Regions from separate parts of the Paenibacillus sp. FSL M7-0896 genome, predicted to be linked through region 2. Evidence: riboswitches for the same ligand, from Rfam matches in the RefSeq annotation. Region 2 holds a riboswitch; the other holds the start of a gene.
The links. Region 2 has a riboswitch for glycine ahead of MKY12_RS30795 (amino acid permease). Riboswitches for the same ligand answer to the same signal wherever they lie in the genome.

Region 1 (3,413 bases), 480 kb from region 2:
ATTTGCAGGCCCCAGGCGTTGGCGGAGGTACGCAGTACCTGACGCGCTTCCGGGTGAACCGTACGGGAGACAATCAGCTTCTTGCGTTTGGTGGCACCTGCGGCCAGCACAGCCGCTTCGGACAGGGCCGTTGCACCGTCATACATACTTGCATTGGCGACCTTCATCCCGGTCAGTTCACAGATATAGGACTGGAATTCGAAGATCGCCTGTAGCTCACCCTGACTGATCTCCGGCTGATAAGGGGTATAGGCGGTATAGAATTCCGAACGGGAAATCACATGGTTGATGACGACCGGAACGTGGTGATCGTATAATCCGGCGCCAAGGAAGCTGGCATGGGTATCGAAATCAGCATTCTTGTTAGCTAGCCCCTTCATGTGGCGAAGCAGTGCGTACTCATCCAGCGCACCGGACATCGGCAGGGTTCCCTGGTAACGGACAGACTGCGGAATATCGGCGAACAGCTCATCGATGGACTGGATGCCTACGGTCTCCATCATTTCTGCGCGGTCTTGCCCGGTCATAGGCAGATAGCGGTGCTTCATTGCGGCTTCACTCCTTGGCTTCTTTTGTAGAATGGGGCTTTGATGACGGCAGCCTTGAGCTGCTTGCCGCGGATCTCTACGTACACCTCTGTACCGATCTCCGTATAGGCAGTATCCAGCAGGGCGAGTCCGAGATTCCGCTTCAGGGTCGGGGACTGGGTGCCGGTCGTTACTTCACCGATCTTTACTCCATCCGCGTATACGGGATAGTGGGAGCGGGGAATGCCACGGTCGATCATCTCCAGGCCCACAAGACGACGGGGCAGACCGGCTTCCTTCTGCTTCAGCAGGGCGTCACGGCCGATGAAGTCGCCTGCATCCAGCTTCACGAAGAACTGGACACCGGCTTCGAGTGGAGTGATATCCGCCGACAGCTCCTGGCCGTACAGCGGCAGTTTGGCCTCGAAGCGCAGCGTGTCGCGTGCGCCGAGTCCGGCAGGAGTCAGGCCATGCGGAGCGCCTGCTTCCAGCAGGCCCTTCCAGAGGGTAGCCGCCGTATCAGCAGGAGCGTACAGCTCGAAGCCATCCTCACCGGTATATCCGGAGCGGGAGAGCAGGACGCTGACGCCGCAGACCTCGGTGTGTTCGATGAAGTGAAAAGGCTTGAGTTCCGTTAGAGGAGCGTCCGTCACTTTGGCAAGGATGGTCTCGGCCAGCGGTCCCTGCAAAGCGAGCAGCAGGGTCTCATCCGAAATATTCTTCAGGGTAACCCCGCTGAACTCGGCGGTGAGATGCTCCTGCAGCCACTGGAAGTCCTTGTCGATATTCGACGCATTCACGACAAGCATGTAACGCTCCTCGCCCAGCCGGTATACGAGCAGATCGTCCACCACACCGCCGCTTGGATAGAGCATCAGGGTATACTGCGCCGCGCCGTCTTCCAGGCGGCTGACATCATTCGTGGTCATTCTCTGGAGGAAGGCTTCTGCGCCCTCTCCGGTAACCATGAATTCTCCCATGTGGGAGACATCGAACAGTCCGGCCTGATTGCGGACGGCTTCATGCTCCTTCACGATCCCTGTGAACTGAACCGGCAGCTCCCAGCCGCCAAAATCAATACACCTGGACTCCGCATACGCGGCATAGAGATCATAAAAAGGCGTTCTTCTCAAAGACTCCATCTCGTCACTCCCTTGGCTTTGATTACATACGAAAAAGGACAGGCGAAAGCCATTATGCACGTATGCATAAATGGACTTTCGCTCTGTCCTTGGTACCTGAGAGTTACCCTGCATTGCAGCGCAGGTTTCCCCGTTGGTGATCCGTGAAGCCTGCGGCGCAGGCATCCGGATGCTCTCCAGAGATGCGTCCGGCAAAGGTCCTTTTGCCTGAGAGATTCACCCATCCCGGGCTTACTCCTTCGGCGCTGTCTTCCTGTGAGACAGTCTCTCCCTATGCCATCATTCGCAAACCATATGTTTTTCTACTGACTCCATTAAACCGGGTAACCCTCCGCCCTGTCAATCAAAAAACGTCAAAAAGTTGACAAATTTAATTTTACTGTCAGTTATATTGACATTAGGCAAGCCGATAACTTAGGCTATAACTAAATTTAGAACTCCAATTACGGAAAAGAGGCGGCTTGGACATGAGTGAAGTGCTTGACAACCTGCTATACAGCGAAGAGCATGAGTGGGCGCAGCAGGGCGAGGGACGCGTAGTACGTGTAGGGATTACGGATCATGCGCAGCATCTGCTCGGCGATATCGTGTTTGTAGAATTCCCGGAAGTCGGCGCGGCAATCTCCGCTGGTGACAGCGTGGGCAGTATTGAGTCCGTGAAGACGGTATCGGAGCTATATTCACCCGTATCCGGTAAGGTGACCAAGATCAACGATGCGCTGGAGGCCAGCCCGGAGCTGATCAACGATCAGCCTTACGGAGACGGTTGGATTTTTGAGCTGGAGCTGGACGCAGAGTTCGCAGAGGCAGTAACCGGCCTGCTGGATGCGGCAGCGTACAAGCAACTGGTTGGGGAATAAAAGTTAGCTTTTTTGCGGAAGCGGATATTAATACGGCAGACCTCTCTTTATTACATTAGATGTTACTAATGTGAGAGGTCTGTCTTTTTGCGTCTGTATATTATTCCGTCTCCTGCAGCTGGCGCAGAACAATGAGTTCGACCCGGCGGTTCTTCTGTCTGCCTTCGGTGGTCGCATTATCATATGCAGGCCGGGTATCGGCATAACCCGCGTACTGGAAGGTATCGGGGCTCAGCCCCTCTTTGTCCAGAAAAAAGCGCAGGACCGACAGCGCCCGGGCGCCCGATAGCTCCCAGTTGTCTTTGTACACTGAGCCTGGCGTCACGGGAACATTGTCGGTGTGGCCTTCGATGCTAATGGTGGCGCCGATGCCGCGGAACAGGCCGGAGAGCTGGCGCAGTGCAGGGAGTGCAGGTGATTTCAGCTCAGCCTTACCCGCATCGAACAGGAAGCGGTCACTGAGCGTGATGGCAATGCCCTGCGGCTTATCGGCAACAAAAATCTGCTCACCCAGGTTATTCTCCTCCACATATTGGGTGATAACGCCCATAAGCGCAGCCAGCTTCGCCTCCTGTTCACGAAAAGCAAGCTCGCGCGCAGACGGCTGGTGTTCAGCCCCATCTCCTTCTTGTCCGGCTGCAGGTGTATCTGCCCCGTGTCCATTGAGTCCGTTCGCATCCCCAGAGTCTGTGGCCGAAGGCGTGTCAGCGGTGCTGCCGTCTTCATTATGACCCTTCGAAACGTCAGTCCCTGTAATGCCCTGATTGCCCTCCAGAACGCCGCTTCCGCCTTCCAGTACTGTACTTCCGCTCTTGAAGGTATCCGATAAGGAGCCGCTGACAATGGCATATTTCTGCGAATCGAGACTGCTCATGGCATACAGA
Region 2 (3,413 bases):
CGCACCAGGCCACCAGGGTCCATGCGCCTCTGTTCAAGACAAGTCCATACGGCGAGGCGGTTCGGACACTGCGGTGACTTCCGTCAGCTTCCTGTCTGCCCTTTGTATACCCAAAGCCGATCTTCCGCTGCTCCAGAATCGCGCGTCGGATCTGCTCCATGTACTCCTTTTCCTGTCCGTGCAGCTTATCTTTACTGGTATTCAGCAGCAGGATGCTCTGGCGGAGCCGGGCGGCATTCTCCTTGACATCCTCCGGCAGAACCGCTTCAATCTTCCTCCCTGCTGCGGAGGCCTGGTTACCATACTGAGTGTCGAACCGCTGCTCCACGAAATCCGTCCCGATCAGCAGGGTCACTGCCTCCTCGGCGGTGAAGCTGACCGGGGGCAGGAAATACCCTTTTACCAGTGAATATCCCTGACCCGTAGCGCCTACCACCGGCACTCCGGCTTCACTAAGCGCCTGGATATCGCGGTAGATGGTTCTTACGCTAGTCTCGAAGACGGACGCCAGATCCTCTGCCCGTACGACCCCTTTGCGCTGCAGCTCCAGTACGATGGCTAACATGCGGTCTGTCTTGTTCATGCGGCGGCTGCACCCTCTTCATCCTGAAATCAGTTTATGTATTGATTATACTGATTTCCTGTTCACTTTTCTCCTTACGGCTTCTAATGGAATACAGAACGAACAGCAGGATGAACCAGAGCGGGGTGAACAGCAGCGCCGGACGGGTCTCGGCAGCAAAGAGCATGATCACAAGAATGGCGGCAAACAGCGTCAGGACAGCATAGTTAATTACCGGGGTGAACGGTGCTTTAAATTTGGAAGCGGCATGTAAGTCCGGGCGGTTCCTTTTATACTTGATATGGCAGACCAGCACAACGCCCCAGACCCAGATGAAGCAAATGGCGCTGATCGTAGTCACGATGCCGAAGGCCTGACCCGGAATAAGCTTGCTGAGCAGTGCCCCGGCAGAGATCACCAGCGTGGAGAGGAATAAGGAATTCGCAGGCACATGATTCCGGTTCAGCTTGCCAAGCTGAGGCGAGGCCTGATTCCGTCTGCTCAGATTGTAGAGAATCCGGCTGGTCGAGAACATCCCGCTGTTGCAGGCGGAGGCCGCCGAGGTTAAGACAACGAAATTGATAATCCCCGCAGCAACCGGAATCCCGACCAGACTGAAGGTGCGCACGAACGGACTTTCAGCTGCGCTAAGCTGGGTCCAGGGATTAATGCACAGCAGCACGAAGAGCGCGCCGACATAGAAGAAGAGAATCCGCAGCGGAATTTTGTTGATCGCGGACGGGATGTTTTTCTCAGGATTAGCCGTCTCCGCTGCCGATACCCCCACCAGCTCCACGCCGACATAGGCGAATACCACCATCTGAAAGGAGAACAGGAAGCCCTTCACCCCGTTCGGGAACACGCCCCCGTGCTCCCAGAGATTGCGGACCGACACTGCGCCTGCATCCGTCTTGAACTGGGTCACCAGCAGGACAATCCCCAGGCCGATCAGAGCCAGAATCGTAACCACCTTGATCAGAGCAAACCAGAATTCGAGTTCGCCGAAGCTTTTGACCGTGAGCAGATTTAGCCCGAGCAGAATGATCAGGCAGATCACGGCCGGCACCCACTGCGGAATATCGAACCAGTACTGCACATAGACGCCCACCGCAATCACATCGGCCATCGCCGTCATAATCCAGCAGAACCAGTAAGTCCAGCCTGTAATGAATGCCGCGCGCGGCCCCAAGTAATCCTCAGCAATATCTGTAAAAGATTGATACCCCGCCTTCGAGAGCAACAGCTCCCCCAGCGCCCGCATCACAAAAAAGACGGCAATCCCCACGATCAGATACGTGAGCATAATGGAAGGCCCGGCCTGCTGAATCGCCTTGCCTGAGCCCAGGAATAATCCTGTGCCGATCGTACCTCCGATAGCGATAAGCTGAACATGCCGGTTCGCAAGCTCTCTTTTTAATTCTGTCTGTGCCATACCTGTTTCCCCCTTAGTGTATATGACGCTGTCCTGCCGGGTAACGCACAATAACCCCACAAAGTGGAGATTCCGCTCCGATGATTACTCAGATACTTTGCGGGGACCCCATAACAAAAAGGAGACTGGATATCATCCAATCTCCCGGTTCATAAGAAGTTCCAAATAAGCTTCTGCAGCAGCGGCTAAACCGCACGGCAAAAAACAAATCCGGTACTCTTCTGTCCTTTTGCCTGAGATTGTGAACCCTTCGGCGCTGCGGTCTCCCGCAGTCTCTCCAGAAGCTGCTCCAGCTATAGTGTGATCCATAGCCTTCATAGCTTGCGAATATTCAATTATTTGAAGCTGACTTCATGTAAATATTTTTCAATTCTATGCACAGTCCAGACTTCTGTCAATATCATTTGTTACTCTCGTGGTCATCGCCGGGTGTCCTGCACTGCTTCATTGCACGTTATTTAACCGTAATTTTGGTTTCCAGGTCTTTATAATAAGTTTTAGCCCACTGGCCCTGCTTGTCTTTGAGCATCTTCCCGCTGGCATCTTTGGAATACGTAAAAGGCTTAACGCTAATGGACTTCGGAACGGCTGGGAATGCACTATAGTTCTGTTCCTCGGTACCGCTTGTCCGGACTTTCTCAAACGGCTTGCCCCACGGCGAGATCACATTTCCTTTCTCGTCCACAAGGTCATATAACATTCTTTCCGGGTTGTTCACCTTGGACTTGGCCGCTGCCGGAACTTCACCCTTAAAGGTCACCTGCAGAGACATCGTTAACGCGGTCATCTCGAAGGAATTCACCGTATAATTGAATTTGTTGTTCTTCTTGGAGACGCCCGGCTTCAGGCTTAACAGGGTCCCCAGCTTGTTCACTTGAACTTTGAAAATAAACGGCTCCTTCACCCCGTTGGCGTATGCCTTCAGCGTCAGGTCGAATTTGTCCGGGATTTGCTGCTTCATGGCTCCCTTACTCAAATAGATCAAGGCTGTGTCCGTATCTTCCAAATTGGGAATGATGGAAGTATCAAACAGCAGCTTTTTCCCATTGATTAACACGTCCACATTCCTGGTCTGGTCCATGAAAGAACCGTTCTTGTCCACCGTCCCTCCCTCCTGCCGGATGCCTGCGATAAGTTGATTACTGTCATAGATCAGATCGGTTAGTGTCAGGGTTACCCCCTCCTGAGTCACGGCCTGATTCGGAGCAGCAGCAAGCCCTTTCTGGAAAATAGCCTTCAGAGTGGCGTTGTCGCTGGCCGCGAACGCGCTGTCAGCCTTAGCATCCTTGTTGACATTGGCTGCCGCCGCTACGGGTACAGTGAATCCCCCGCCGACAACTGTCCCTCCGAGTACAGCGGTTACTGCTGTTGCTATAATTGCTTTCTTCATCGTATTTAAGCTGATCGTGTACATAGTTT

Region 1: another riboswitch for glycine. It lies ahead of gcvT (glycine cleavage system aminomethyltransferase GcvT); the one in region 2 lies ahead of MKY12_RS30795 (amino acid permease).

The regions. Positions count from the first base shown of each region.
Region 1 covers NZ_CP150250.1:6,636,587-6,639,999, reverse strand. Annotated here, with positions in the region: gene gcvPA (aminomethyl-transferring glycine dehydrogenase subunit GcvPA) at 1-548, opposite strand, end outside; gene gcvT (glycine cleavage system aminomethyltransferase GcvT) at 545-1,669, opposite strand; glycine riboswitch at 1,855-1,952, opposite strand; gene gcvH (glycine cleavage system protein GcvH) at 2,137-2,529, shown strand; gene MKY12_RS28750 (flagellar motor protein MotB) at 2,630-3,413, opposite strand, start outside.
Region 2 covers NZ_CP150250.1:7,111,589-7,115,001, forward strand. Annotated here, with positions in the region: gene MKY12_RS30790 (YafY family protein) at 1-583, opposite strand, end outside; gene MKY12_RS30795 (amino acid permease) at 618-1,994, opposite strand; glycine riboswitch at 2,206-2,285, opposite strand; gene MKY12_RS30800 (DUF5643 domain-containing protein) at 2,449-3,408, opposite strand.